3 regions of the Vibrio sp. MACH09 genome follow, and region 1 is predicted to be linked to each of the others. Evidence: riboswitches for the same ligand, from Rfam matches in the RefSeq annotation. Region 1 holds a riboswitch; each other region holds the start of a gene.
The links. A riboswitch is a leader RNA that binds a small molecule or an ion and turns the genes downstream of it on or off. The one in region 1 is predicted to bind cobalamin.
Positions count from the first base shown of each region.

Region 2: another riboswitch for cobalamin. It lies ahead of CHJ_RS08140 (sirohydrochlorin cobaltochelatase); the one in region 1 lies ahead of CHJ_RS14320 (TonB-dependent receptor).
Region 3: another riboswitch for cobalamin. It lies ahead of CHJ_RS19720 (cobalt-precorrin-5B (C(1))-methyltransferase); the one in region 1 lies ahead of CHJ_RS14320 (TonB-dependent receptor).

Region 1 is NZ_BSFZ01000001.1:3,173,204-3,183,825, reverse strand. Features, by position in the region: gene lexA (transcriptional repressor LexA) at 1-53, shown strand, start outside; gene CHJ_RS14345 (class I SAM-dependent methyltransferase) at 136-969, shown strand; gene sthA (Si-specific NAD(P)(+) transhydrogenase) at 1,133-2,533, opposite strand; gene fabR (HTH-type transcriptional repressor FabR) at 2,748-3,371, shown strand; gene CHJ_RS14330 (YijD family membrane protein) at 3,374-3,751, shown strand; gene trmA (tRNA (uridine(54)-C5)-methyltransferase TrmA) at 3,814-4,923, opposite strand; cobalamin riboswitch at 5,159-5,381, shown strand; gene CHJ_RS14320 (TonB-dependent receptor) at 5,416-7,371, shown strand; gene murI (glutamate racemase) at 7,471-8,271, shown strand; gene CHJ_RS14310 (RNA recognition motif domain-containing protein) at 8,240-8,686, opposite strand; rRNA gene CHJ_RS14305 (16S ribosomal RNA) at 9,349-10,622, shown strand, end outside.
Region 2 is NZ_BSFZ01000001.1:1,835,240-1,845,861, reverse strand. Features, by position in the region: gene CHJ_RS08170 (SDR family NAD(P)-dependent oxidoreductase) at 1-524, shown strand, start outside; gene CHJ_RS08165 (ABC transporter substrate-binding protein) at 570-1,361, opposite strand; gene CHJ_RS08160 (ABC transporter ATP-binding protein) at 1,315-2,052, opposite strand; gene CHJ_RS08155 (FecCD family ABC transporter permease) at 2,045-2,995, opposite strand; gene CHJ_RS08150 (ABC transporter permease) at 2,992-3,732, opposite strand; gene CHJ_RS08145 (ABC transporter ATP-binding protein) at 3,725-4,600, opposite strand; gene CHJ_RS08140 (sirohydrochlorin cobaltochelatase) at 4,660-5,664, opposite strand; cobalamin riboswitch at 5,825-6,016, opposite strand; gene CHJ_RS08135 (diguanylate cyclase) at 6,308-10,622, shown strand, end outside.
Region 3 is NZ_BSFZ01000002.1:993,260-1,003,881, reverse strand. Features, by position in the region: gene cobA (uroporphyrinogen-III C-methyltransferase) at 1-1,167, opposite strand, end outside; gene cobM (precorrin-4 C(11)-methyltransferase) at 1,160-1,960, opposite strand; gene cobJ (precorrin-3B C(17)-methyltransferase) at 1,957-2,781, opposite strand; gene CHJ_RS19740 (cobalamin biosynthesis protein) at 2,774-4,468, opposite strand; gene cobI (precorrin-2 C(20)-methyltransferase) at 4,470-5,252, opposite strand; gene cbiE (precorrin-6y C5,15-methyltransferase (decarboxylating) subunit CbiE) at 5,279-6,538, opposite strand; gene CHJ_RS19725 (precorrin-8X methylmutase) at 6,535-7,188, opposite strand; gene CHJ_RS19720 (cobalt-precorrin-5B (C(1))-methyltransferase) at 7,235-8,377, opposite strand; gene CHJ_RS19715 (hypothetical protein) at 8,408-8,590, shown strand; cobalamin riboswitch at 8,755-8,906, opposite strand; gene CHJ_RS19710 (cold-shock protein) at 9,640-9,849, shown strand; gene CHJ_RS19705 (YaeQ family protein) at 10,017-10,550, shown strand; gene CHJ_RS19700 (hypothetical protein) at 10,557-10,622, shown strand, end outside.

The sequences.
Region 1 (10,622 bases):
TAGCGATAGAAGGCATTGCCGTTGGTATTATTCGCAATACTGACTGGATGTAATAGTAACAAAGCAAAATTTCTTCTGTTGCAATTCTAAATAATAATCATTATCATCTGCTTTATTTGTTTAAAGAAGATGATAATGAATTTATTACACAATACGCCTTCATCTTCGAAGGCTGAATCCAACCAAAACTATCAGATTCCAACTCGGCTGTTGCAACCAATGTGGTTGAGGAGCAGAGAGAGTTTAGTGGATAACGGCCTGATTTATGACCCAATTGCCGCCAAAGCGTGCCGACAATGTCAGCTCTCTACTGAGTGTACTTCTGGAGATATCGACCAAAAGCAACTGTTGCATGCGACGTTAACAAAACTCTGTGATGACAAAGTTAATGATTTTTTACGCCAGCACCCCAAAGCATGGGTATTGAATGTTGGAGCGGGGTTGGATACTCGCTTTTATCGATTGGATAACGGCTCATGTCACTGGATCGAACTGGATGTCTCTGAAAACCTTGTTTGGCGACAACGGCTTTTTCATAAAAATGAACGTTATCAATTAATTTGTGGCTCAGTTGATCACCTTGATTGGCTTGACTCATTAGTTATTCCTAACTCAGCACCCGTCTTAATCGTCTGCGAGCAAGCTCTGCTAGATTGCTCAATAAATCAAATTGCTTCATTTGTTCAAGTCTTAGGTCGCTACTTTGTTAATGCTCAAGCGTGTTTTGTTGTTGCTGGGGATAAATCATCGACGGTACTGGGGCAAAAAATGGGCTCTATTAATTATCAACATGGTTTTCGATCAGCGACAGACTCATTTCTACAATGGCTGCCGTGGATAAAGTCAGCGAAAAGTTTCTCTCCCGTTGATCAAGAGTGTGGCCGCTGGAAGTTATGGCATAAAGTCATTGCGAAATTCCCGTCTTTAAAGCATAGGCTTACGCCAAGTTTGATCGAATTCCGTTGGTAGGTTACCTATCTCAGAAGTGGTAGAACGTTTAAGTCTGGTTATTTAGATGGATATTTTACTTGAGCGACAGTCATTTTTTGCTATGTCATCGCCTGATTGACGTCGATGACAAATAGATTGAATGATAGAGCTAAGCACAATGTCGCGCTTAGCTCTATAGCTGTTAAAACAGTCGATTGAGACCGTTTAGCGCTGCTACGCGGTAAGCTTCTGCCATTGTTGGATAGTTAAATGTGGTGTTGACAAAATACTCTATGGTATTTGCTTCACCTTTTTGTTCCATGATGGCTTGGCCGATATGGATGATTTCCGCAGCCCTTTCACCAAAGCAGTGAATACCAAGGATTTCTTTACTATCTCGGTGGAACAGTATCTTTAAGCTGCCGATATCTTTTCCTGCAATTTGAGCTCTAGCTAAATGCTTGAATGATGAACGTCCAACTTCATACGGTACCTTAGCCGAAGTTAACTCTTGCTCTGTACGACCAACGGAACTTATCTCCGGAATGGTATAAATACCGGTTGGAATATCATCGATTAAGTGGTTGTCTGCTTTACCTTTAGTAATAATCTGTGCAACAAAACGACCTTGATCATAGGCAGCGCTTGCTAAACTCGGATAGCCGATGACATCACCCACAGCATAGATGTGTTCTTTGCCTGTTTGGTATTTTTTATTAACTTGTAGTGATCCCCTAGAATCTGGAGTCAGCCCAACGGATTCTAAGTTTAACTTGTCTGTGTTACCGGTTCTTCCATTCGCGTATAGGATACAATCTGCGCGCATTTTCTTGCCTGATTGTAAGTGAACAATGACGCCGTCATCCGTTCCTTCAATTTTTTCATATGTTTCATCATTACGAATAATGACGCCACTATTCCAGAAGTGGTATGAAAGCGCGTCGGATATTTCATTATCAAGAAAAGAGAGTAAGCGATCTCGAGTATTAATGAGGTCGGTTTTAACGTCTAGACCTCGGAAGATAGAGGCATACTCACAGCCAATGACGCCAGCACCATAAATGATGATGTGTCTAGGATCATGCTCTAAAGAGAGAATCGTATCGCTGTCATAAATACGAGAGTGATTAAAATCGACATCATCAGGTTGGTAAGGTCGTGATCCAGTCGCGATGACAAATTTATCAGCGCTATAGTAATCAAGGCTGCCATCTGCTTGCATAACTGAAACTGTATTGTCATCGATAAACTGCGCTTTACCAAAAATCAGGCTGCACTGATTTCTATCGTAGAAACCTTGTCTTAAACGTGTCTGTTTATCAATAACGGTTTTTGCATGACTTAATATATTGGAAAACGTAGAGTGTAAACTGGAATTGTTATGAGAAAACAGAGGGTTGCCGTTGTATTCAATAATTCGGCTAACTGCATGCCTTAGTGCTTTTGAAGGAATCGTTCCCCAGTGGGTACAACCACCACCAACACTTGATTCTTTTTCTATGATTGCGACATTCAATCCAGCTTTGGTTAATCCCATCGCTGCCCCTTCACCGCCTGGACCACTACCGATTACAATTACATCAAAGTGAGTTGATTGAGTCATTATCTTGTTCTTCCATGATTTTTAACATTGTTATAGCGAGATATTAACCTAATAATCGTTTAGGTAAATGCTCAGCACGTTATACAGTGGTAATGATCACGGAGTTCACGAAATCAAGCTCTTAGCCGCAATGAATTTGTTTGTCATTTTTCTAAACGGGTTTTTCGAGTTATAGTATCCGACTGTCATTGGTTAATTTGGTATTAATAAAGCTATGGGAATACGTGCTCAGCAAAAAGAAAAAACCCGCCGCTCATTAATCGATGCCGCCTTTAGTCAATTGAGTGCCGATCGAAGTTTTTCTAATCTTAGTTTACGAGAAGTGGCGAGAGAAGCTGGCATAGCGCCGACCTCTTTTTATCGTCATTTTAAAGATATGGATGAACTTGGTTTGACCATGGTTGATGAAGGAGGATTACTTCTTCGTCAACTTATGCGACAAGCTCGACAGAGAATTGTTAAAGAAGGGAGTGTAATAAGGACTTCAGTAGAGACCTTTATGGAATTTATTGAAAGTAGCCCAAATGTATTTCGATTATTGCTTCGAGAACGCTCAGGGACTTCTGCCGATTTTCGTGCAGCGGTAGCCAGAGAAATGCAACATTTTGTTGCTGAGATGACTGAATATTTGATCAGCACTGGCATGAATAAAGAAGAAGCAAGCATTCAGGCAGAGGCTTCGGTTATTCTAGTATTTAGCTCTGGAGCAGAAGCGTTAGATCTTAATAAGCATGAAAGAGAAGAACTTACCGAGCGGCTTGTTATGCAGTTACGTATGGTAGCTAAAGGCGCATACTGGTATAGAAAAGAACGTGAACGACAAAAGAATAGGATATAATTATGTCTAGTGACTCAACACCCGTAAATCAATATTCAGAAAGAAAAACTCTACTGTTGGCTGTTATTGCCGGTATGTGTGGCAATGCGCTGTTATCTTCAGTAACACTGAGTGAAGTTTCATTCTCTATTTTTCCACTTATCGCACTGGCCCTTGCGGCGCAAATGCTCTATCAAAACTACCTAACCAATCCAGTTGCAGAAGATATTCCTTTGTTGGGATTGGCTTGTTTCTTTGTCGGTGCTTTTGGTCACTCTGCATTTTTAAAAGCAAAGTACCCAGAAGTAGGCTCAAATTTCTTTGCTATTTTGGTGACCATGCTGCTATTGATGTGGGTTGGAAAGAAGATGGGCTATTTAAATCGTAAAGAACAGAAGTAGCAGAATAAGAATCAAACAAATGTAGAAAACGAGCTCATAAGAGCTCGTTTTTTTGTTGAGTATTAAGCCTTTTTCTCAAGAAAAACACCTGTCTCAATATGGTGGGTGTAAGGAAATTGATCGAACAGAGCAAAACGAGTGATGTTGTGAGTTTTGCTAAGCAAATCCAAATTCTCTTTTAATGTGTCTGGATTGCATGAGATATACACAATTCGTTCATAGCCTTGAACCATCTTACAAGTATCAATGTCCATTCCAGAACGAGGGGGATCGACAAAAATAGTATTGCAGTTGTAACTGCTCAAATCGATGTTCTGCTGTTTTAGCCTACGGAATTCTCTCTTCCCTTCCATTGCCTCAGTAAACTCTTCAGCCGACATTCGAATGATTTGCACATTATCGATTTTGTTGGCTGCAATATTAAATTGTGCAGAGTCTACCGATGGTTTTGCCAGCTCAGTAGCTAGCACGCGATCAAAGTTTTTGGCTAGTGCTAAAGAGAAATTACCATTACCGCAATAGAGCTCAAGTAAATCTCCGTGGCTATCATCAGTACAGTCTACTGCCCACTCCAACATCTTTTGTGCAACGATACCATTTGGTTGAGTAAAGCTGTTTTCGACTTGCTGATAGATCAACTCTTCGCCATGAACCTTTAGTTTTTCAATGACGTAATCTCTATCCAGTACCCGTTTCATTTTACGAGCTCGACCAATGATGTTTAAGTTAAACCCTTCATTGTTGAGTTGCTTTTTCAACTCCTGAGCCGCTTCAAGCCAAACGTCGTCTAACTGGCGGTGATAAAGCAGTGATACTAGTATCTCTCCACTAAGTGTCGACAAAAAATCAACCTGAAATAATTTGCGTCTAAGAGTGTCATTTCCTTTCATCGCCTCTAGAAGCAGCGTCATCAAGTCATTAATTAAACGGCTGGCGGCAGGAAACTGATCAACGCGATATTTTTCACGAGTTTTTTGGTCGAACATTATGTAGTAAAGCTCTTCGCCCTCATGCCAAACTCTAAATTCAGCTCTCATGCGGTAGTGTTGCTCTGGAGAGTCAAACACTTCTAAGTTCGGCACATCATATGGGGCAAACTGTTGATTTAGTCGTGCGACCTTTTCAGATAATTGCTGCTGATAGCTTTTTGGATTTACGTCAAGCGTGGTCATAGATATGCCTTTTACATTTACAAGGAGGGCAGATTTTATTCAATCTTTATCACTTGTCCAGTATTGATATTAAATTCTATAGCCTTGTGACCTCAATAAGCGGTTCTAAATGATCCGTTTTATGGGTAACGATTTTGTGCCGCTGAACTTTAGTATAGCAACGCGAAGCTAAACCTTATTTGGCCAATTAAGTTGTTGTTGTCAATTTTAACACTAGACAGTAACGGTATTGATACTTATTATCATGTCCGCTGGTAGACAGTTTACTATCAAGTAACTGTTTTAAGGGAATCTGGTGAAACTCCAGAACTGACGCGCAGCGGTAATAGAGAACGAGCATCTACGGGGAAACCCACACACTGCTAATTAAGGAAATAGCGGGAAGTGAGATGTAAGGCGATGTTGTCACAATATCATGCTCTAAAGTCCGAATACCTGCCAGTAAGTAGTGAGTGATCACTAATTAGGATATACGCGATTTAGGACAGAATAATGAAAAAAACGTTGATTGCGACGGAAGTGGTGTCGCTGCTTTTGCTCGCCCCTCAAATACACGCTGAAGAGACTCAAACTTCAACTTCTACAACAAATGCTCTAGAAACCATGGTTGTCATTGGAAAAAGTGACAATATTAATAGCATTGCGGATATTCCCTCCAATATTCAAGTGATTGGTAAAGAAGAGATAGAGCGCAGTGGTGCCAAATCTCTTGATAATTTGTTGCGCTCACGTGCTGGAATACAAGTTTCGGATAGCAACAGCGGGCCAGTTTTTTCAATAAGAGGGTTTAGCGGCAGTCAAGCTGCACACAATACGCTTATCTTGGTGGATGGCCGTCGTCTTAACAAACAAGATTTATCTAGCCCGAAATTAAATACCATACTGCTCAATCAAGTTGAACGTATAGAAATATTATCTGGTAGTGCAGGCGTTCTTTATGGTGATCAGGCTGTTGGTGGTGTAATTAACATTATCACTCTAAATAACAGCCGTGACAGTGGAGATATTTCGTTATCTGCAGGCAACATGAACTCCCGTGCTGGTAGTGTTTCTATTTCTCGCTCTTTAGTGGATAACTGGCGTTATTCAGTTTCAGCAAGTCAGGATAACAGTGATAATTATCGTGATCACAATGCCAGAAAGTCGGGTATGTTGCTGGGAAGGTTGGATTATCAAAATAGTGACAAGGCCTTTTACAGCGAAGTTAGCTATTACGACAACAACAGAGAGTACGCTGGTAGCATGACTGAGGAGCAGTTTCATAAAGATCCAACCAAAGCTGATGAAACTAAGCCTGATGACCATCGCCATGAAATTACTCGAGCACTTCGTATTGGTTATGGACAAGACGTATCTGAAAAATGGGCGACCAATGCTGATGTGAGTCTGGATAGGATGTCTGCCACAGGTGTCTCTTGGAATAGCGGATTTAATACCAGTAACGACAATATCTCTGGAGCATTTAAGTTAGAAGGTATTATTGGGCAAAAACTCAATACTCTTATAGGACTAGATGTAGGTCGAAATGATTACAAATATAAGAGCTCCTCTATTAGCAGAGAAGTTGAACAGTTACTAACTAGTGTCTATAGCCAGTTCAATTATAAAATGACCGATCATGTTGCGGTCGTTGCTGGTGGTCGTTATGGGCGTGTACAGGATGATATTACCGATGCACAAACTTATGTCAGTGGCGAAAAACTGAACGAAGATGCAACCGCAGCTGAACTGGGGATCAATATTCGTCCAACTACGAATACTCGTTATTACGTTAGAGCTGAATCTAACTATCGCTTTGCTAAAACGGATGAACAGGGCAGAACACCGGCAAGTGTTAAAGGACTAAAACCACAACTAGGTTACTCTTTTGAAGCAGGTTGGAACCATATCGGTGATGACTACCTGGTAAAGTTTGATGCTTATAATTTGCGATTAAAAGATGAAATTGTTTATGATCGCAACGCGGAGAAACCGACAGGAGCTAGCGGTAATGGTGCCAATGTTAATGCTGCTAAATCAGAGAGAAATGGCGTAGGGCTCTATTTTGATAAGTATCTAATAGACTCGATTCTTGTTGGGGCTGAATATAACTATGTGAATGCCAAGTTTATCGGTGGTGAAAACAAAGACAAAAAGGTTCCTTGGGTTTCGGAACATACTGGAAGGCTCTTTACAGACATCGATATCACCGAGGATGTACAAACTTATATTGAAGGTGCGTATGTTGGTGAGCGCTTCCACAGCAGCGATAATAGCAACAGCGATAAAAAACTGCCGTCATACTGGCTCGCAAATCTGGCATTAAACTATACCCTTGATGCATGGACTGCCAGCCTTCGTATTGATAATGTTTTGGATAAACAGTACGTTTCTCAAGCGTATGGCCATACTTCTTATTACGCAGGTGATGGTCGTAAGTTTCTGGTAACAGCCGCTTATCAGTTTTGATCATTAATGGAAGCCACCTAGGTGGCTTCTCGTTATTTCTTGTCATGGCAATACGATTCAGTATTATGACGCCATTCTTCTCTTTTAAATGAAATTCGCATGACAGATCATCCAAACCCTACGATCCTTATTTTTGATTCTGGAATGGGAGGGATTTCTGTATATCAACAAATCCAAAAGTCGTTACCTAATTGCAACTACCTATACGTATTTGACAATCAAGGCTATCCATATGGAGAACTTTCTCGCCACACGCTGATTAAAAGGGTAGAGAGTTTACTCTCTTATGTTATCAAGCAACATTCGATAGATATGGTGGTGATTGCGTGTAATACAGCAAGTACAGTGGTATTGCCAACCCTCAGAGAAAAATTTGAAATACCTATTGTTGGTGTTGTTCCTGCAATTAAGCCGGCCGCAAACCTAGCAAAAACAGCAATTGGTCTTTTAGCAACTCCCGCAACAGTAGAGAGAGAATACACCCATCAACTCATTGCTCAGTTTTCGCAGAATATACCAGTAACATTTATTGGCTCTACTGAACTGGTGGATATGGCAGAGATGAAGTTGAGAGGACATTCAGTAAACATACATTTGCTGACACAGATATTATCGCCATTAAAAAATAGTGTTGATGTGGTCGTGCTAGGTTGCACACATTTTCCTTTGATTAAGGAAGAGATATCTCAAGTATTAGGAGAGAGTACTAAATTGGTTGACTCTGGGGATGCAATCGCACGAAGAGTGGTGACACTAATATCGTCGTCAACTGAAATAGAAAATAGAGAGAAGAACAAAATATATTCTAGTGCAACCCCCTTTGAAGAGGCTGCACTAAATTTAACACTATCAAAATTAGGTTTTGATATTATTGAGACGCTTCCGATTCTGGATGCTTAGGATCATTAGCAATACGAACTTTTAAAGTCCGTTGCATATAGTCTTTGTCATTTAAAGAAGAGATGGTTTTTTCTGCGTCACTGCTTGCGACAACAACAAAACCAAAACCACGTCTTTTTCCTGTTCGCTTATCTTTCATTAAGCGAACTGCAAATACTTCACCATACTCCGAGAATAACTGGCGCACGTTTGCTTCATTTGCCTTATAAGGGAGGTTTCCTACGTAAAGTGTTTTTGTAGAAGGTTTGCCTTTTGATACTGTAGAAGAAGTAGAACTAGAAATATTTAGCACAGCAGCAGTAGCAATTACACCGATGATAAAAGATATTGCCGGAGAAACCATTATTTGAGAAAAGACAACGGTTCCTAATATGGCAACAGTGATAATTAAGAAAATAGTTTTTTTAGAGTCCATAAATGAATACAACATTTAGTGAGTTAATAGAATAAAAGCTTTTTAATGATTTATTAAATAGCTTTTGAATCTTACGTTTAACCCTGACTAATTGCCAACCTATTGGTGTGACGGTGTTCAAATGTTGAAATTTTATTCAAATTATATTGGTTTGCTGTTTTTTTCAGCAGTTAAAAATTATTTCGCAAAAAGATCTTGCTAGTAATAAATTCCTCCCTATAATGCGCCACACCAACACGAGATGAGCGATTAAATTCATTATCTTGTTTAGGTTGAGAAAAGAGTTTTAAAAACTTCTTGACTCACAAAATTGGAAGCGTAGAATACGCATCCCTAACTGCTTCAGGCTTGAGAAATAGCATGTTCAGTTAAACGCTCTTTAACAATTTAAACCTATCAATCTGTGTGGGCACTCGTTGATGACAATCGAAGATGATTCTCTGCTTTCGGGCACGAAATCAACAACGGTTTCAATGAACTGAGTGACCAATTTGATAGCACTTCTTTTATTAGAAATGGCTATCGAGCACAGTCAATTCATTATCATTCTGTTGGAATGATAATAGCTTTAAAATTACTTCTTACTTTCGAGTAAGGACAGTTTTGAAGTCAGTATTCGTTGAGTCCCGTTTCTCTTAATAGAGAAACAAAATCAAAACTTTAAATTGAAGAGTTTGATCATGGCTCAGATTGAACGCTGGCGGCAGGCCTAACACATGCAAGTCGAGCGGAAACGGCAATAAAGATTCTTCGGATGATTTATTGGACGTCGAGCGGCGGACGGGTGAGTAATGCTTAGGAATTTGCCCAGTCGAGGGGGATAACTATTGGAAACGATAGCTAATACCGCATACGCCCTACGGGGGAAAAGAGGGGACCTTCGGGCCTTCTGCGATTGGATAAGCCTAAGTGAGATTAGCTAGTTGGTGAGGTAATGGCTCACCAAGGCGACGATCTCTAGCTGGTCTGAGAGGATGATCAGCCACACTGGAACTGAGACACGGTCCAGACTCCTACGGGAGGCAGCAGTGGGGAATATTGCACAATGGGCGCAAGCCTGATGCAGCCATGCCGCGTGTGTGAAGAAGGCCTTCGGGTTGTAAAGCACTTTCAGTCGTGAGGAAGGTAGTTGCGTTAATAGCGCAATTATTTGACGTTAGCGACAGAAGAAGCACCGGCTAACTCCGTGCCAGCAGCCGCGGTAATACGGAGGGTGCGAGCGTTAATCGGAATTACTGGGCGTAAAGCGCATGCAGGTGGTTTGTTAAGTCAGATGTGAAAGCCCCAGGCTCAACCTGGGAAGGTCATTTGAAACTGGCAAACTAGAGTACTGTAGAGGGGGTAGAATTTCAGGTGTAGCGGTGAAATGCGTAGAGATCTGAAGGAATACCAGTGGCGAAGGCGGCCCCCTGGACAGATACTGACACTCAGATGCGAAAGCGTGGGGAGCAAACAGGATTAGATACCCTGGTAGTCCACGCCGTAAACGATGTCTACTTGGAGGTTGTGGCCTTGAGCCGTGGCTTTCGGAGCTAACGCGTTAAGTAGACCGCCTGGGGAGTACGGTCGCAAGATTAAAACTCAAATGAATTGACGGGGGCCCGCACAAGCGGTGGAGCATGTGGTTTAATTCGATGCAACGCGAAGAACCTTACCTACTCTTGACATCCAGAGAAGCCAGCGGAGACGCAGGTGTGCCTTCGGGAGCTCTGAGACAGGTGCTGCATGGCTGTCGTCAGCTCGTGTTGTGAAATGTTGGGTTAAGTCCCGCAACGAGCGCAACCCTTATCCTTGATTGCCAGCACTTCGGGTGGGAACTTCAGGGAGACTGCCGGTGATAAACCGGAGGAAGGTGGGGACGACGTCAAGTCATCATGGCCCTTACGAGTAGGGCTACACACGTGCTACAATGGCGCATACAGAGGGCAGCCAACTT
Region 2 (10,622 bases), 1.3 Mb from region 1:
CCGGGATAGCGTGTGACTTAAGTTGTTCACAACAGGTAACCGAACTGTTTGATTCATTAGAAGAGACACCGAATACAATAGTTCATTGTGCGGGTAGTGGTTCTTTTGGTTCTTTGCAAACACAGCAACCGGCCGACATTGAGTCGCTAATTAGTAATAACCTTACCTCTAGCATCTATCTGTTGCAGGAAATTGTAAAACGGTATCAAGATTTGCCAGTTAATGTGGTGGTGGTTATGTCCACAGCGGCGCAAGTGGCTAAAGCTGGAGAATCAACTTATTGTGCGGTGAAATGGGCGGTAAGAGCACTGTTGGAGTCTTTACGACTCGAGTTGAAAGGTAAGCCGATAAAGCTGATTGCTGTCTACCCAGGAGGCATGGCGACAGAGTTCTGGAAAACCAGCGGCAAGCAAATGGACACTTCAAGTTTTATTTCCCCTGACGATGCAGCCAAGATGCTTAAGCAGGCGCTGGTTAGTGCAGAACACGGTTTTGTATCGGATATCACTATTAACCGAGGTTAGCGAACCTGAGAAACAGAGTCTTTATCTGATTAAGCTTGGTTAAGATTAATCAGATAACTTGTTATGAGCTATAAATCGTTTATTGAGCTCCATGGCGTGATAGAAAGAGTCCGTGGTTGCTCTTGAAAAACTGAGCTGATCCACTTTTATAAATTGACTGTCAATAAGAGAGAAGTTCTTTCTATCGGCTGGTGGAGTAGGGACTTTATTCATCGGCCCTTGTTGGTAAATATAAAAATCAGGATTTTCCATTAATACACTTTCGATGTTGAATTTGGCTATTTTGCGGTTCGATGGCGCAAAGAGCTTTCCTCCGGCATGTTCAATTATGCTTTTGATAATGCTCTGTTTACCCGCAATGATGTACGGGTTTTCCGTTACCTCATAAACAACTTTTGGCGGGACCGCTATCGGCTTAAGTTCCATTAAAAGTTGCGTTAGCTGAGCGACCAACTCATCGGCTTGCGTCTGTTTCTCAAGAATTGCACCGTATCTGTTTATCTCCGATAAAATCTCTTCAAGCGTCTCGGGATTATAAGTGAGGGTGTCTGCATCAATGACACTCGCCATCTGTTGTGAAAAAAAGCGATTGGAACTAATGATGATAAGATCAGGGTCGAGCCCTTTTATCAGTTCAACATTGGGCTTAATGTGCGAACCTATTTTTAGAGCATTAGGAAAATCAAAATTGTTTCTGGTGACCCCTACAATGCTATCTTGAGCACCAAGCTTGTTAAAAATATCACCAGCCGCAGGGGCAAGTAACACAATTCTTTGATACGCATACGCGCTAGGGTTGAAAACTAAAGCTACTAGTATTAGTAGAAACCGATACATTATATACCTCGGATAATAGAGAGCTGGTCACATCGCAACGATTGACATCGTGCAGCAACTTTCCTTGTTTAAAGAACAAAAAGCGATCGAAATATCGATGAGCTAGGTTTATGTCATGCACTGACGTAATGATGGTCTGTGGTAGTTGAGAAAGGTGATGAAATATCTCCAGTGTATGACGAATGTCCAAACTTGAGTTTGGCTCATCTAAATAGATAATTGGAGCCTGTTGATTCAATACTCGAGCAAGCATAACACGCCGTTTTTCTCCTCCGGAAAGCTCTGCATAGCTCTTATTTCTATAGTGGTAGATATCCAGTAGCTTAAGTAACTGCTCCGTTTTTTCTGCATCATCGTGATTAAATGTTCTTCCCTGCATATGGGCAAAGCGGCCTAGCTGCACCACTTCAAACACACTAAATGGAAACGAGATATCCGAAAACTGTGGCAGGATAGAAAACAGCTTAGCTCTATCAAGGTGTGATAGCTGCGCTAGCGGATCATGGTTGTAAAAAACACTTTTTGACGATGTTTCTATTAACCCTGACATCAAATTAATCAGGGTACTTTTACCACAACCATTTTCACCCATTAAAGCCACTTTCTCACCTGAAGAGATAGTGAGGTTATCCAACTGCAGGGAAAAATCTTTTCTTGAGAAGGAGAGATGATCGATTTTAATGTTAACCATTCCAGAAACTCTCCCGGCGTGTTTTTAATAAGTAGAAGAAAAATAACCCGCCTATCAAAGCAGTAATAATTCCGACCGGAAGTTCAGCACCGCCAGGGATAATTACTCTGGAGAGAGTATCGGACATCATTAATAGAAAACTGCCAAATAGGCTGGAATAGAATATGTTTAGCTTCATATCGCTACCGAACAAGCTTCTGGAAACATGAGGCACAATTAAACCAACAAAGCCGATGATACCGGAGAAACTTACCGCCACAGATACCAGCAGAGTGGAGAGTACAAATACTACCGAACGAAGGCGATGAACATTGATGCCCAGACTCTGAGCGGACTGATCATCCAGTGCTAAAATGTTCAGCTTCATCGCACTCTGTTGTAAGAAAAAATAGACAAGTGCAAAGATAGAGAGGCACAACGCCAACTTATCCCAGCTGACGATAAAAATCCCTCCCATCAACCAATAGACGATGGAATTTAAAGAGTCTTCAAAATAATACTTAGAAAAACTAATGACCGCCGAGGCGACAACATTCATGACCACTCCGGCGAGAATCATGGTGATTGGGTTTATGCTGCCATTGGTTAAAGACATACGATAAACAATCATCAATCCGCTTATACCCGTGATGAAAGCAAATACAGAAACAAAGTGAACCGGCACGCCAATGGATATGGCAAGCACCGCACCAAGTGCTGAAGAAGAGGCAGCACCGGTAGTAAAGCTGTCTGCCAATGGGTTCTTAAGTGTCAACTGATAGATGCTACCACTGAGGCCAAGCATGGCACCAATGATGGCGGCAAATAGGACTCTTGGTACTCTCAATTCTAACAGTATATTTTGCTCTAACGGCGTCATATTAAGTGGATTGATATTGTTAGGACCAATCAGCATTGATAAACCGGCTAGAACAACAAAAACGCCAATCAATAATAGCTTCATACTTCTACTCTTTGCACTATGTGGTTGGCCAGTAACATGAGTACTCCGTTGAGTGACGCTAGGATAGCTAGTGCACTTAAAGCAAAGTTACCATTGTCCAATAACGCTGCTCGTATCAGCTCAGCGCTATAGGTGAGTGGTGACAATGATGCTAATAATTGAATCACGCTTGGCATTTGATCGACAGGAAAAAAGGTGCCGGACAAAAACATCATCGGGGTGATTATGAAGGCATTCATTGTCGCTTGATCACGATGATTCTTCATTTTGAGAGCAACGATGAAGCCGATAAGCGAAAATGCGGTCAGGTGCAGAGTAATCGCGACTAAAAATTGAACGGAAAAATGTAAGCTGACACCACAAAATAAACTATAAATAGCGATAATGCCGACCGGAATTAACCCTTTAGTAATACCGTACAACACTTCACCGATAATAATCTGCCATCTCTGGTTGGGCGCCAGCATGTACTCTTCAAAAATCTTTAGATAAAAGCGGCTGATATTGATCTCTGTAGCAATGTTATAGCTTTGATTCATGCTGGACATAGCCAGTAGACCAGGCAACAAGAAGGTGAGATAGCTAACGCCGTCTACGGTGGTATCTTTACCAACTCCGTAACCAAAGGCCATCAGATATAGAAATGGCGGCACGGCTCCAGCCATGACAATTCGTATGATTTTTTTACGTAAAACGGTACATTCGCGATAATAAATGCCAATAACGCCATTAAGCATCTTTTGTTAACCTTTTTCCCGTTAATGTTAGGAAGACATCTTCCAATGTCGTTTCTCTAATGCTTACTGCTGCATCATCTATCTGTTTTACCCTTTGCAAAGCCTCTTCTCGGTTAACGAAAAACTCTTGCTGTAGACCATCGGTTTCAATATCAACCACGACATTACCTAGCTGTTGTTTTAAAGAGTGTGGGGTTCCTGTTGTGATAAGTTTGCCTTGTTCAATAAAAATAACGCGTTTAGCAAGTCGTTCAGCTTCTTCAATATAGTGAGTGGTTAAAAAGATGGTGCACTGCTGCTGTTGATTAATCTTGCTCAGAAAATGCCACATTTTCCTGCGACTATGAGGATCTAGGCCAACCGTTGGTTCATCCAAAAAGAGTATTTTAGGCTTGTGCATTAAGGCGCGAGCAATAACCAGCTTCCTTTTCATACCGCCAGACAGCTTTCCAGACAGCTTGTTAGCATGCTCAGTTAATTCTGCGAACTGTAAGCTCTCTTCTATCCGTTGCTCTAGCTCTTTTCCTTTTAAATGGTACAGGTAACCGTGAACACGAAGGTTTTCTTTTAGGGTGAGCTCTCTGTCAATGTTGTTGTGTTGAGGAACGACACCAATCAATTTTTTCAGGTTAAGTCTTTTAGGGTGGTATTTCTCACCTTGATAAAGAATCGTGCCAGTACTGGGTTCCAGCAGACCAGAGAGCATTTTAATGATGGTGGTTTTACCTGCGCCATTCGGCCCAAGAAAAGCACATATTTCCCCTCGCTGAAGCGAGAAGTTTACCTTGTTTACCGCGGTAGATTTATCAAATACTTTAGATAAATTAACCACTTCAATCAGTTTTTCGCAGCTATCTGTTTCTTTCATAGTGCCCTTGTTCTTGTCACGAGATGAGAAAGGCTGGTATTTGCCAGCCTTGAATTACACTATTTTAATGTGATGCCAGCGTCGTTAGCCGCATCTTTAAGGTGCTGCAAATAGATCTGCTGTATCTTCTCGCTGCTTCCTAAGCCAACTAAAACAGGAGTTACATCGATGCCTTGTTTGGTTAACATTACTTTCCAAGAGTCATCTTCATCTCCAGCCATGTCGTTGCTAGCATGGTCTCCAGCCACCACCATTAGTGGTTTTATCATCACTTTTTTGCTGCCGTCTTGCTTGATTTTGCTTGATAGGGCATCAAAATTTGGGTGACCCTCAACCAGTCCGACGTAAGATTTTACCTCTGGATACATCTGGTTTAGTTTGTCTTCAAGTTCGTAGTATAAGCCAGTAGAAAGGTAGTCATTACCATGTCCCATATAAACTAAAGCGGCTTTATTACGTTTTGCTAGCTCAACATCATCAGCTAACGCTTCCGCCAGTTTATCTAGGTCTTTAGAGTACTCATATTGCTTACCCCAAGTCCCCATTAATGGTCGACCAAGAGCGATTTTTTGGAATGGTTTAAACTTCTCTTTGATGGTCTGAATGGAGGCGAGAGCATCAACGTAAGCCACTAGATCCGTGTACTCTTCTCCATGTGTTAACAGAGTCGTTTGCACAACGATATTTTTATACCCTTCATTCTGAAAATCCGCCATGGTGCCCAATACATTTTTCACATGGTAGAAAGAGTCGGGCACTTCAGGGTGATCTTCTTTATATTGAGTGTCATTTTGTCTGCGATGCCACTTTTTACGAATGATATTCGACGTAAATGCAAAGCGAACAGGGGTGTTTGGATAAGCTTGTTGAATGGTATTTTGTATGGCGATTAAAGAGTCTACAGCGGTGTTGTAAGTGGTACCAAATGCTGCGATCACGATCGCTGATTTTTCGTCATTAGCTTTATTCATAGAGTCCGATGCAATTGTGGGGCTGGATAGAAGGCATAGGGCAGATACTGATAACAGCGCCATTAGCCGTTTTTTAACTATTACAAGATTCATGTTTTGTCTCCGAATTAACACATTGCTACCTTTACTACTAAGGAAAGGTAATTGCTAAATCAAAAACAGGCTTAGGGAAACAGATTAATTAAAAGAGATGACTTCTAATTTAATGGATATAGTCGAGTAACCCGCTCGCATGTTTTTTGGGTAGAACAGAGTTCTATATTTACCGAAAGGCAGGTCTCCTGGCTTATGGGTCGCTGTGCTCTAACTGTCCTTCCCGGATTAACAGTGGACATTGTCGCTAGGCACTCGCCATTTACAGTTGCGGGTACAGCCCAAGCTTCTCACTTGGTTCCCTATTAAAAAACACTTCAATTCTAATGATGCCAGATTAAATGTGTTTTACCTTAGGCTAGGCTAGTGTGCCTATTAACCGAATGCTTGTTCGTGAGATAGGTCAAGTTTATCTTAATCGATTGAAATTTGGTGTAAAAAGGTCATTTACAATAGGAAAAGTAACAGTGAAAAGGCGCCAGTTTTATCCCCTTTAAGGCTATTACTGATAAGTGAGTCATTAATTGCTATAAAAATTCGGATTAGCCATGTCATTAATAAATCTTATGTTAAGCTTAAATGTATATGCTCAAATAGTTTCAAGATGTAGGATTTAGAGCTGTACCTATAAGGGTTGATTATTGTGACGGAAGAAGTAGTAAACCATGTTTCTAAAGTAAGTTTTTATCGAGAAAATTTCCTGCTTTTTGAACCATGCGCGAATAGCGATGAGTTATGGTGTCGTTCTTGGTCGAAACAGACAGAAACTTTTCAGATATCGTTAGCAAAAAGAAACGAAATCTTATGTTTAAATCAGCTGGCAGGAAAGGGCGCTCCTAAGCTATCTAGCCAGCAAGACGCTGATGCGTCGCTGCATTTACTGCTGTCACACCCTAGGCAGTTATCTCAGATCAATTTGGCTAAGTTATCGATTCAGCAGAAGATAACCATTGCAAAGTCACTCATTTCAGCTCTTGCTGATGTTCATGCCAATAATGTATTTCATTTCTCAATTAGACCTTCGGTATTTTTATTAAGTGACGACTTCACGTCAGCAGTTATGGTGGACTTTAGTTCAGGACGGATCTGTCCCAAAGGGTCTACCGGCATTAGTGCATTCTATCCCTATAATGCCGATGCCCGATTTTTGGCACCTGAGCAAAATTACCTTTTAGATCGACCTATAGATAATCGTGTTGACCTTTATTCTCTTGGCTGTGTGTTAGTTTGGCTGTTTACGGAACAGCTTCCTTATAACGAACTACTCAACGAAGAGGAGATAGGTTACGCGCACATTAGTAAAAAATTGCATTTTGAGCATCGGCTGATAGGGCTAGATGACAGTGAGCATAAAGACAATATTATTCAACTTGTTAATGGCTTGATTAACAAGGAGCCGAGTCAGCGCTACCAAAGTGCCGCAGGGGTGCTAAAGGACATTGTAGCGACGATTGAAATGCCGTTACAAAGACTAGATGAAAAGGAGAACAGTCGCTCATTATCAGATAGGTTAATACTTCCCGATAGGCTCTATGGAAGAGAAGCGGAAATAGAGATATTACTCAGTGCGTTTGACCGTGTCACAAATGGGCGATCTGAAGCCATACTTGTTGCCGGCTATTCAGGCATTGGAAAATCGGCTTTAGTGAATGCGATTAAGAGCCCAATTATAGATTCAGATGGTTTATATCTAACGGGTAAGTTTGATCAATATCAGAGGGACATGCCTTATCGAGCTATCCAGCAGGCGTTAACTCAACTGGTTAAGCAGTTGCTCTCTATGCCAGAGGCCAGTGTCAATGATTGGCGGGACAAAATAAATACAGCCTTGTATCCCAATGGTCAGGTGGTCATCGATATCGTACCTGAATTGGCATTGTTGCTTGGGCCTCAACCTGAATTATCTCAGTTAGGATCAGAGGAGCAGCAGAATCGATTCAATCGAGTATTCTTAGATTTTATTCATGTGATTTGCAGCGCTTATCGGCCTTTAGTGTTTTTTATTGATGACTTACAGTGGGCTGATACCGCAAGTATTCAGTTAATACGGCTGTTGATTACCGATGTAAAGAGTCGCCATTGCCTCATTTTAGGTGCCTATCGTGATAATGAAGTGGATGAACGCCATCCATTTAGTCAAATGCTTCTCGGTATAGAACAGGCTGATATTGAACTGCAAAAAATAACCCTTTCTCCTTTAGCCAATAGCATTGTTACTGAGATCTGTGCGGATACTTTACAGCGGCCAGTATCGGATGTGACGCGATTGTCTGCCCTGATCTATCAAAAAACCAGAGGGAATCCGTTTTTCTTTCGCCAGTTTATACAAGAACTGTATCAACAAGATCTGCTGAGTTTTGACTATCAAGCTCAGAAATGGCGTTGGTCTACTGAGCAGATTAAGCTTCAGAATATTACCGATAATGTTGTTGATCTGATGACTGAAAAGTTAAAGCGGTTACCAAATGCAACCAAGGAAATTATTGAAAAGGCCGCATGCGTAGGTTCGTCAGTGGCGTTAGACATTGTAATTGAACTGACGGAGGGAAAATCGGTACAAGAGACGATTGCTCTGCTTCAACCCGCTTTGAACGCTGGGCTTATGACATCTTTGAGAACCAAAATCGCCTCCGGCTCTGAAACGATTAATGCGGTACGCTTTCTTCACGACCGTGTCCAGCAAGCGGCCTATTCGCAATTGAATGACAGCGATAAAAAAGCCATTCATTATCAAGTGGGCAACTTGATGCTTGATCGAATGCTGGCGAGTAGTAGCGATAAAGATGAGCACTGCTTTGAAGTGGTTTCTCACTTAAATTATGTTCATGAACTGTTAGATAGCGAGCAGAAACAGCAATTAATTTATTTAAATCTACTCGCGGCAAGGCGCTCCAAAGCATCCAATGCTTACTCTACTTCCGTTAACTTCTTTAATCAGTTGTTTAAAATGCTGGCTTTAGACAGCAAGAGCGCCGGCGAGATAGGGAACAGCGCAGCCATTGAGAAGTTAGAGTGCCTTTATCTGTCTGGTCGATATAAAGAGGCAGAAAAGTACCGGGTTGAATTAGAAAGCGTCGCGCTAAGTGATGAAGAGGATGTTCAACTGCAAGTTATATTGATTACGCAATATACACGTTACGGCGAACTGACAAGGGCGATAGAGCAGGGAATTAAAGCTCTTGATAATATAAATTGCTCAATTAGTGACGATGCGGATGCACTGCAACAGGCTATATCGGGAGCGATAAACAGTTTGGCAACAACCCCATTTGATGCCCTACTTAAAAAGCACAGTGTCGAAGATAAAAGTGTTCTACTGACGCTTGATATCTTAATGGCAATGCAACCTTGCTGTTATAACTCGGGTTCACTGCTCTTTCCTATGACAATTTTGAAGTTATTAGAACTGACGCAGCAGCACGGTAATTCTGCCTACTCTAGTTATATCTACACCATGTACGGTTTGTTGTGTACTAAGGTTTTGAAAGACTACGATACCGCTTTCGAAGCGACCCGCTGTTCGCAAGAAATCAGTAAGCAATACCCTAAAAACCCCATGGTTGAAGGGCGTTTATCCATGATGAGAAGTAACTTCATTATGCCTTGGCAACTACCATTACAAAAGAGTGGAGAATTAAGGGAGACAGCGTTTCAGCAATGCTTTGAGCAAGGCGATTATTACTGGGGTGTGCACGCCTATATATTTGGCTTTTACGCTGATCTTATTTGTGCTCCTTCTCTAGATATGATGGTGACTCGAGTAGAAAAAGTGATTGATATCTGTAAAGAAATCAAACAGCCCGCTCAAGTTTTTTTAAGTACGCTACAGCGGAACTTCTTACAGATTTTAGAAGGGAAACTAGACAACACCAAAAACCTAAGTCATGAAAGCGGATTTGAAGACAAAGCGATCAGTTTCTACCAACAAACCAATTATATGTGTGGTAAGTACGATAGGTTGCTGGGACGTCTGCTGCAGGGTTACCTATTTGCTAATTATCAACAAACACTTGCGGTTACCTTAGCGGAGGAGTTAGGGCCAGATGATCTTGATGAAGGGATTTTCCATGAAGCGGTTTATACTCAATTTAATATCCTGAGTATTCTGGCGCTGAAACAATCTAACCCTAGTGCTGTCACGCCTCATTATGAAAGCTGGTTGCAGCAGGCTTGGCAAAAATACAAACAATGGTATCAGCTCAATCCAGATAACTTCTCTGCAGGTTATTACCTAATTAGTGCGGAGTTCTATGCGACGCATGGTGACGAGTTAAATGCGTTTAACGCCTATGAGAAATCGATATCCGCATCGGCAAATGCTGGCTTTGCACTATATCAAGCGATTGCGAACGAAAGAGCAGGGCTATTCAGAAAAAAAATTGAGCAAGAGGCTATAGGGAATGCCTATTTAGAGCAAGCCAAACTGCTCTATAACAAATGGGGTGCCTATTCTAAAAGTATTGAAATAGATAGAGTATTTATCACCGGAGATTACAAGCCCGCCACCAGTTCCGTTCAGTACCTCGACTGGCAATCGGTGATATCGGCTTGCCAAGATATTTCACAGCCCTTGTTATTGTTAGACTTAATTAATCGGATATTGATTAAGACAGCCTCCATGACAGGTGCGCAACATGTCTGCTTTTATCAGATAGAGGAGGGGGCTTGGCAGCAAAAAGCATCATGCCATCATGGAAAGATTGACAAAACGGTTGCGCCGGAATCAGCCGTGCCTGAATCGATTCTGTTTTATACCTTAAACAGTCGTAAGATACTGGTGATAAAAGATGCGCAAAACGATCATCAACATGTCCGTGATCGCTATGTTGTTGATAAAGGGGTTCGGTCCGTGCTCTCTTTACCTCTGTTTGTCCACAGCAACTTAATTGGTGTTTTATATTTAGAGCATACAGAAACGGTAAATCTGTTTACTGCTCAACGTGTGCAAATCATGGAAC
Region 3 (10,622 bases), on a different contig from region 1:
ATCGATATTCGGCAGTGCATACTCTAGTGGCTGGCTATGACGGCGACCAATTTGATAGTAATTTTGCTGGCTCTCAAATACTTTATTGTGCTCTAAGGTCAATATCATTGACTGTTTGCTGATGGGCTGAGCATTTATGGCGAGATCCGCCAGAGCTTTCACCACATGTTTATCATCACTGCAAATAGGCATAGAGAACTGGCGAATATCCCAACGATTTTCTCGTAACGATTGCCACCACAATTTAAACGTTGCTAAATCTTCAAATGCCAACTCTTTTTGGATTTGAAAAAACGCTAACTCTTCAGCATCGATAAAACTGTCCGTCGGCAAATAGTCGATATCAATGACTTCTGCTCCACTGTTTTTCAATGCCCGCTTATCTTCATGCTGACCACATATCAAAAAACGTTGCCCAGCTAATGGCAAATGCTTACGCCAATCTAACTGCTCTGCTTGGGTAACAACGTCTCCGATCACCACTAAAGCTGGTCCCGATTGAGGAGAACGGTTCACTCGTTCACCAATATTTTCCAAGGTACCCGTAATACATTGATGGTCCGCACTGGTGGCGGATGAGATAAGTGCCACAGGGGTATTGGGGTTACGACCACTCTCAATCAGATTTTTAGCATGCTCTGTCAGTTTTTTTGCTCCCATATAGAGCACGACAGTGCCACCGGTATCCTGCTCCGATTTCCATGACTCCATCGCTTTCAAATGCTGATGACCACTAATAAAAGTAACGCTAGACGCTACGCCACCGCTGGTTAATGGAAAACCTGAATAAGCGGCAGCGCCCAGTGCTGCGGTTATACCGGGGACAATTTCATAGGCAATATCGTTATCAATCAGCTCTTTACACTCTTCCGTTGTACGGCCGAATATACATGGGTCACCCGCTTTTAAACGCGCAACCGTCTTCCCTGCTAAAGCGTACTCCATCACATCAGGATGCATTCCATAATTAATATGGCAGTTCTGATAACCACGATAACCAACTTGATGCAACTTAACGTGAGCAGGAACGCTGGCTAAGATTGCCGCACTAACCAGTTTGTCATAACAGACTACATCGCATTCCGATAACAGTTGCTTTGCTTTACAAGTCAGTAGCGCGGGATCCCCGGGACCTGCGCCAATAAGGTACACCTTACCGTTAGTCATGAGTGACCTCCTGCTCCTTATCTGCTGTTACCGTGGCAACGGTGGCCTTTCGACAAGCGTGAGAAAAGCTTGGGTCATACAGCTTGGAGTCGACAAAGTCATCAATAGCAAAAACCTTGCTCACGATTATCATGGCGGTAGAACGGATATTGGCTTCATGCATCTTGTCTGCGATATCTGCCAGCGTACCACGAAGTATACGCTGCTCTGGGTGAGACGCCTTCTCCACCACCGCTACCGGCCAAGTTTGCGGATACACATCACTTAACTCTCTGACCACTTTGCGGATCAAAGTCGCACTTAAAAACAGGCATAAGGTCGCTTCGTGAGCAGCCAAGGATTTTAAGTTCTCTTTGTCTGGTACAGGAGTGCGGCCTGATGCTCTTGAAAGAATGATGGTTTGGCACTCTTCTGGTAAGGTCAATTCTTGTCCCAAGGCCGCAGCGGACGCTTGAAATGAAGAGACACCAGGAATGACTTTCCAGTCAATGCCTAGATCGTTTAAGCGTCTAGTCTGCTCGGCAAGTGATGAATAGATGGACAAATCCCCTGTCTGCACTCGGGCGACATCATGTCCCTCTTTTTGAGCTGTGGTGTAAACCGCGGTAATGGCATCTAAATCCATATCGGCGGAGTTTAAAACCAACGCATCAGGTCTAGCTCTCTCTATAACCGCTTTAGGTACAAGACTGCCGGTGTAGAGTACAACAGGACAGCTCTCCACTAGTTTGGCACCTTTAACAGTAATTAGGTCCGGATCTCCGGGGCCTGCTCCAATGAAATAAACGGTCATACTGCTTCTCCAGTTTCTTGTTGTTCTATATTTTTTAGTGCTTGTCCCGCACGTTGCCCTTGCTTGGTTGCGCCATCTTCTAGTGAGTATTTTTTGTTATACCCTCTTGGAGTCACTATCCAATCATCAAATCGATAGCTGCTGCTATTACCAACAATAACCGCCGCATTCATGGCAAACTCTAACTCAACGAAATGCTCTAACGTTGATAACTGAACCGACTGTTCATCTCTATATGCTGCATTCACCACCGCTACAGGTGTCTCTTTGCTGCGATGCTGCAATAAGATATCTCTCGCTTCGACGATATGGTTTTGACGTTTCCGCGATCTAGGGTTGTAAAAAGTAATCGCGAAATCCGCTTCCGCGGCCGCTTTTATACGCTTGATAATCACAGGCCACGGCGTAAGTAAATCGGACAGGGAAATTGTGCAGCTGTCATGCCCAAGTGGAGCCCCAACCAAAGACGCGCAAGCGTTGGCTGCGGTTATACCGGGAACCGTTTCAACTGAAATATCCAATGATTGTGACGAGATAAGTTCAAATATCAGTGGAGCCATGGCGTACATACCCGCATCACCGGAGCACACGAGTGCGACATTCTTTCCTTCTTGAACCTGCTTTATTGCGCTATCCGCCCTTTGCCACTCTTTTGTCATGCCACTACGCACCAATGTCTGGTCGGTAAGCAGAGGTTGAATCAACTTAACGTATAAACCGTAACCCACCACAACATCAACACTCTTAATAACCTGCTGAGCTTTAACTGACATGTGTTCCAAACTGCCGGGCCCTAAGCCCACCAAAAATAATTTAGCCATTTGCTGATTCCTGTTGTGCTGAACGCTCTTCTAACGATGAATTATCCGATGATGTCTCTTCAATTTGGGCTGTAGTCTGTAACTCTTCTGCTGGGGCAATCACCGCAAAATGCTCATCACCAAGTCGTTGATGTAATGGCGTATTATCAGCCAGAGCATTGAAAACAACTCGCCATTTATCTTCTGATATTTCTTCAATATTTTTTAGCCAGAGTCCGTCATTAATGGCGGCTTGCCCTTGCTCATGACGTTGATATATCACCATGGTTGCTCGATTTCTGCATGCTCCTGCGCACATGGTACGGGATATTTTGATACGTTTATTTCCGGCACCAAGTCCCATCTCTTTCAATAACGTTCTCAGTTCATGAGCGAGATTTTTACTGCCCGCCTTAGCACATCGGCCGCCTTCGCAAAGTAAAATGTGGTGACTGTGATAAAGCATGGGTCGATTGAGGTCTACATGTTTGGGTTTACATTGATAACCCTCTACGACTTCGTTTCCATAGGCGTTCAGTTTTATCGGCTCTGGTTTAGCACCATGCCCATGGTGACGTTTTTTGTTTAACCAGTTTTTTCTGTTCTGCTGAACAAGAGACTCACTAAATTCGCGACGACAGCAGGCTAAGGTCATGTTGTAACCATCCTGCTTAAACACCCACTTCGCAACCACTAACGAGTTAGTTTTACTTAGCGTTAATGCGGCCGCTTCAGCAACCGACTGGCTCCCAGTGACTTTTTTGACATATTCCGACGGGTTTTCAATGCCTTCCGCACTATCAAGAACGGCAGGCGCGAAGGTATCAAATGACCATTGATTCTGTTCTGCAACCGTAATAATCCCCTGCTCATCACTTTTCAGATCGATACTCGAAAGAGCCGCTACTGAGTCGAGGCTAAGGTTAAACTGCTGGCTAAACTGCGCTAAACCCTCTTTGATCACTGAGGCTGGTGTATTTCTGTCACATCCTATGCCTAGCACCAAGGATTTTGGACGCCACAACACCCACTCTTTTTGCCAATTTGGGATAGAAACGTCTAGCTGATCGCTAATGACAATCGCCCCTTGAAAATCAGAGGGATTGATACCTTCAACAGTATTGTGACAAACAATGTGCGCAGGCATACGTTTGTCATACTTCCACCACTTTTTCTCTCCCGCTTGCTGCACAATAACAACCGGCTGATCATTGATCACCGCAGCAGAGACACCCGTAATGTGTTGTTCAGTTTTACTGTCCAGTTGCCAACCAAACGGAGCGCCTAACATATCCACAGAAACACTTTCAGACACATCTGAGGCGGTTGTGATCACTGCCGTCGCCTTCACGATATGTGCCACTCGTTCCGTTAATGCATTGGCACCACCACGGTGACCCGATAACAGCGAGATAGCAAAGTTGGCTTGCTCATCAAGAGTCACCACTGCCGGATCCGTTCGCTTATCGACAATTAATGGCGAAATGACACGGCTGACAATTCCAGTGGCGCAAATAAATATATGCGCATCAAAATGTGCAAACTGTTGCTCTACAAACGTCGAAAGAGGAAAACTAAGCAGTTGTGACTGATCTCCTTCCTGCCGCCCTACTTCTGCGACAAACAGCTGAGAATAGGGTAACTCCTGCTTTAACCGACGCGCATGCTTAGCGCCATGTTTGGTAATGGCATATATGGCAATGTTCATGCTAGTCAACCTTAGCCACTGAGCCGTCTATACCATTGCCCCGTAGAATGCCTCGACGAGAACGAATAGAGAGCTGAACCATAGAGAAATAGCGGTGCCCTTCAGGAACCTCCTTCAAATTGCTATAGATCTGCTGCTGTTCACAACTGGCATGAGAGACATAGGTAGCACAGTCTAAAATATCCAATTCTTCTAGTTTGGCAATCAGAGCAGGGATCATTCGCCCTGCTTTGATCAACATAATGGTGTCAAACTCCTTCACCAACTGAGAAAGACACTCGATACCATAAGTCGCGGGAACCACACAAAAGCGTTCTTGGCCGTCAGCTAGAGGGATTTTAGTCGCGGCAGGAACCGCAGTAATTGAAGTTACACCCGGAACAATAATCGGCTCAATATGCGGAGCCAACTGTTGTAACTCTTCTTGAATATAAGCCCAAGTGCTAAATACTGAAGGATCCCCTTCAGTAACAAACACAACGGATTTTCCGTTCTCAATATGGTCAAATATTTCCCTTGCGGCTGTTTGCCATGCTGGAACATTGATCGATGCATCTCGGGTCATTGGAAAGTGCAAAAAGCACTTCTCTCCCGTTATGTCCGACTCGTTGATCGCTCCTGACACAATCTCCCACGCAAACGAGTCAGCTTGACCTTTATTTTTTTCTGGAATAGCAATAATGTCTGCTTGCTGAATCAGTCTTGCGGCTTTTAGTGTTAAAAGCTCACTGTCCCCTGTCCCAACTCCAACTGAATATAATTGGCCTTTTGTAATAGTTTTCATCTTTTTCTCTCCAATCTATTCGGATATTAATTTTCTGTAGCTGAGGATTGCTCTAGCGACATTGGTTTTGTAAATGTAAATAGGTGAATCGGATTCTCTGCCTGATACCGCATATAATGAGCAAGCGGTTGAGTTTGTGAGATATTAACCAACTGAACGTCCATATTGAGTTTTTGCTGCTTACTCCACTGATACACTTCAGCCACGGTATCTAATGTCACCGCAGAGACCACTAAGCGCCCATTTGGTAGCAATTTATGCCATACGAAAGACAAAATATTCTCCATCTCTCCGCGGCTACCCCCGACAAAAACGGCATTGGGTGAAGGGAGTTCCAATAGAGCTTGAGGAGCTTTCTCTTTGACTAACTGGAGATTATCTGTGCCGTGAACGTGGAGATTATCCTCAATAGCATCAAAACAATCACTGTTACATTCCACAGCAAATACCTGTTTTTTCCAGCACTGCTTCGCGGCTTCAATCGCAACAGATCCCGATCCTGCCCCTATATCCCACATCACATGATGTCGATTGAGTCGCAGCTGGCAGAGTACTAAATGTCGCACTGACTGCTTGGTGATTAAGCCTTTATGCGGGACACGCTTAGCAAAGCTCTCGTCATCGGAGAACTGTCCCTGCCCTCCCCAGTACGTCTGTTCACCACGTTTTGCCACCAGAATATTTAGCTCATCAAACGGCTCGGTAGAACTCGCTAATTCCGCGACGGTTAGCGTGGTAATTTTCTCCCTACTGCCCCCTAGCTGTTCACAGACAGACAACTGCCAGTGATTCTCGTTAAACGTTTGAAGGTGTTGCGCGATTACTTGCGGTGTATTCTTACCGTCGGTCAAGATTGCGAACAGATCACCTTGCTGTAAGCGGCTGACAACACCCTGCAGTTCTCGACCATGAAACGATAAAAACTGCGCATCAGACCAAGGAAGAGCCAGTCGGGAAAAGGCCAACTGAGCGGAGCTGGAAGACGGAATAAAGGCGAGCTCCTCACTGGCTACTTTTTTAAGCAGTGTAGAACCAATTCCAAAGAACAGTGGGTCGCCGGAGGCCAGTACAACAACCCCTCCCTCTTCGCTCTCGTCGATAACTTGACTGAGCCAGGATGAGAAGCCTTGTGACATATCTAAAAATGCACCTTGGTATTGAGGAAACCAATCTAGATGCCTTGCATGCCCTGCAACGACTCTTGCCTGAGTAACCGCGCTCACCGCTCGGCTGGATAAGCTCATGCATCCATCTTCAGGTACACCGACTACGGTTATTCTGATCATACGCTTTGTGCCAATAGCGCATGAATGGTTGAGACGACAATTGGACTTCCACCTTTACGGCCAACGCTGGCAATATACGCTACGCTACTTTGTTCAATTAACGCTTGTTTTGACTCTACCGCTTTAACAAACCCAACAGGAATACCAATAATCAAAGCAGGATTGATCTCTTTGTTCGCCACCATCTCTAATACTTCAAACAGAGCGGTAGGCGCATTACCAATACCAATAATCGCGCCATCCAATAGCCCAGCATCTCTTGCTTTGCGCATAGACCAAATGGCACGCGTATCACCCCGTTCTTTCGCTGTCGCGATAACATCATCATCACCGATAAAACAGTGAGTCTTGTTGCCATACACTGACAACCTTTGGGCGCTCAATCCACTGGTGATCATGGTGACATCACTAACAATCGGGCACCCTGCCTTTATGGCTTCTATGCCTTTCTCAACCGCTCCTTCACTGAATCGAAACAGAGAAGAAAACTCAAAGTCACCAGTAGTATGAATGGCACGTCTAACCGCTTGCCATTGATTATCCTGAAAGCTATGCCCGCCATGAATCTCGTTAATTTCACGATCGATAATCGAAAATGAACCTTCTTCTATTTGTCGCCCTTGACGGGTCATCTGTTTCATTTTGTCCATCTATTTTCTACCTTAGTTATCATTATCGAGTCGTTACTCGATCGGCTCATTCCGTCAACCGATCAGCAATATCAACTCTTTCTTCTGGATAGCAAGCTAACAAGCTTCCATCAAAATCAATAAGTAGCACGTTGATTTGCAGTGCATCCGTGGTATACGCCATAGCGTGTTGATGCGTTTCCTGACATAAGCGGGTGAAGTAGTGGCCATGCTCTTTCCCCCTCAATAGGTCTAGAACATGTCGACCAGTATTGGCCTGTTCAATTTGTCTACAAAGTGACTCAGATATTCCCTCTTCACTGGCAATATCAGCTAAACGGGTAAAATCTATGGCATGCCCAGAGACGTGTGTCATCATTCGACCGGACACCAACTTGGCCATTTTTCCTATCATGGCAACCATGGTGACTCTTTGTAGCGCATAGCGCTTCGATGCTCTGAGTCCTACGCCCAGAAAATCGCCCGCCTGAATAAATGCCATAGTTGAAAGTTGTGGCAGCAATGCCATAGCAGCTTGTTCCGAACGACTGCCGGTGGTTAATACAACATGATGGTGATGATTGGCTTGCGCGATCTGAATCGATTGTCTCACTGAAGCCGAAAACGCTGAGGTGGAGTACGGTTTTACCGTTCCTCTGGTGCCCAGAATCGATATTCCACCTATCAACCCTAGCCTTTCACTGATGGTCTCTTTAGCAACCTCTTCCCCCTTGGGAACACAGATTTCCAGCTCTAATCCAAACTGTATATCGCGATTATTCTCTGTTTGCGTCCACTCCAATGCCGCCATCTCTAGAATATTGCGCTTGGGTACCGGATTAATAGCAGGTTGCCCCACTGGTAGCTCTAAACCGGGCAATGTAACGACCGCAACGCCTTTACCGCCAATCAAAGAGATGCCGCTCCCTCTAGTTTTTCTAGCAATACATTGAATTTCAATACCATGAGTACAATCAGGGTCATCGCCAGCGTCTTTAACCACTCCAGCAATAACTTCATCCGACCCTTCGAGGCGTGCTAAAGCAAAGGTAACAAACTCTCTATTTGGCAGTTGTATTTCAATATCCTTAAATGGTTGTCCATGAATAAGATATCTCACTGCCGCTCGCGCTGCCGCTGCTGCACATGCCCCCGTGGTGTATCCACCGCGTAGCTCTGTTTTACTGGCAGAACGCTTTAGTCTTCCCACGAGATGTACCGCTTTGTTAAACAAAGAAAATTGGGATGGCCGCAAATATGGCCATATGATGCTTTTGCCAAAAGACAGATTTTAGAAAGAGAAAACCAAGACAACCCATTGAATAACAAGTTAGTAAAAAATGAGCAGCAGACAGATATAGATAGTGACGAGCTGCTTAATACTGCCACTCTATTTATGTCAAAAGAGAAGGTTATTGCCTGACTGCCCATTGCATCGTTACCTTAATGTATGGCTATCTTGATATTTCGTTATCTAGATATCTGATTTTATTGCGAAATAACTTCATCAAGTTACTTTGTATCCCCAATAAATCTATGCGCGCCATGGCAATAATTTTCAATTACTGAGTGATCCCGCCCAGACTATTGGAGTGTCTTGTTGTTAGCAGGTTCTGACTTATGATGATTTTGCACTACAGACAAAACATCATTTACAGTTGCGGGTACAGTTTAGGATTTTCACCTAATTCACTTTTAACCTTATCTCTAAGGTATGCACTAACGACAAGAAAAAGTGTCGCATAGCCCAGAAATAGTTAATTTGATTAATATCAAAATTACTAACACGCAAATGACGTGGAATTAATAAATAAGCAGCATTTCACCATAGAACTAAAAACTGAATGCCATACAGTTCAACACCCTAGCGAGTTTTTATCCAATGAATAGCGACATTCTTCAAGTCTTTGAAAAGTTTCTAGTTTAGTGAACATCATCACGATTACTTACATTAGCAGTGGTTTTGATAATTAACTGTTATTTTTCCCATGGACAATGAGCAGATAAAGCCACATTTTGTGAATGTGACCTGAGTCAATTACGCTAAAGTCACATTTACATCTTTCAACACTCTTTATCCTCGTTGCTAGACTATATTGTTCTGCTTTTTCCGCAAAAAATTAGCGAATATGCCTCATTGACCAAATAATGAGCTTGTAATTAGCCACATTCAGAAGAGAATCATTACAAAATCACAATTGAAAAATGTTATTTAAATCAAAAAAATGCATCTTTTTTGTAAAATAGTCCAGTAATTACATAAAGTTCACCTAATATTCGTTGACTTCCTACGATATTGATTTAAGCTCCCAAACGGCTAGAAAGAAAAGCTTTTGTTTTAGGATTTACAAGTAAGTCGTTGGTCAGCTCAAAACTCTCCGCCGTGTTGTAACTAAATAGCAATCTATTTTTTCCGCGCTATCTAAATTTTCCCATAAGGGATCAACACAATTTTTATTAGGAATTAAGACTATGTCCAACACAGTGACTGGTACAGTAAAATGGTTTAACGAAACTAAAGGTTTCGGTTTCATTCAACAAGAAAACGGCCCAGACGTATTCGCTCATTTCAGCGCAATCCAATCTGACGGCTTCCGTACTCTTGCTGAAGGTCAAAAAGTTGAGTTCACTGTAACTCAAGGCCAAAAAGGCCCACAAGCTGAGAACATCAAACCTGTTTAATTTGGTTTTGATACATCGCTAAAAATTTTATAGCCAGTCTTCACGACTGGCTATTTTTTTGTCTCTGTTTCACTGTCTCGTCCCCAATGCGCAGAAGCAAAATTGAGTCGCATCCAAACTAACAAGCTATATCTTCCTTAAGATCAAAGCTAAGAGAAACTACCACCATGGCTTTAAAACCGACCATTTTTAAGTTCCGAATCGCCCTTACCGATTTAAATCGCGATTATTATGATTCAATCAGCTTAACCACTGCTCTGCATCCATCAGAGACTCACCAACGAATGATGACCAGAGTACTTGCGTACTGTCTCAATGCCTCTCCTGAGCTTACCTTCACTAAAGGCCTATCTACTATTGAAGAGCCGGATATCTGGTGTAAGACACTTGATGATCAGTTACAACTTTGGATAGATATTGGTGAGCCTGATCCAGAAAGGGTAAAGAAATCTACCCGATTGGCCAAAAAAGTGCTTATCTATAGCTTCAATAGCAAATCATCTGTTTGGTGGACACAAAACTCAGCTAAACTTAACATGCTTGATGCTTCAGTTTTTCAGTTCGATCATTCCGAGATATCGCAACTTGCAGAGCTGATTGAAAGAACCATGGATATTTCCGTTATGCTTACGGGTAACTCAGCTTACATTTCAGCAGCAAAAGGTGAGTGTGAAGTAACGTGGCAAACATTGAAGGAGTAAGTGTTGATGCGTGAAATCATCGTCAGTAGTTTAAAGCAGCAACTTGAAATTGCTGGAGTGGATACACTTCAT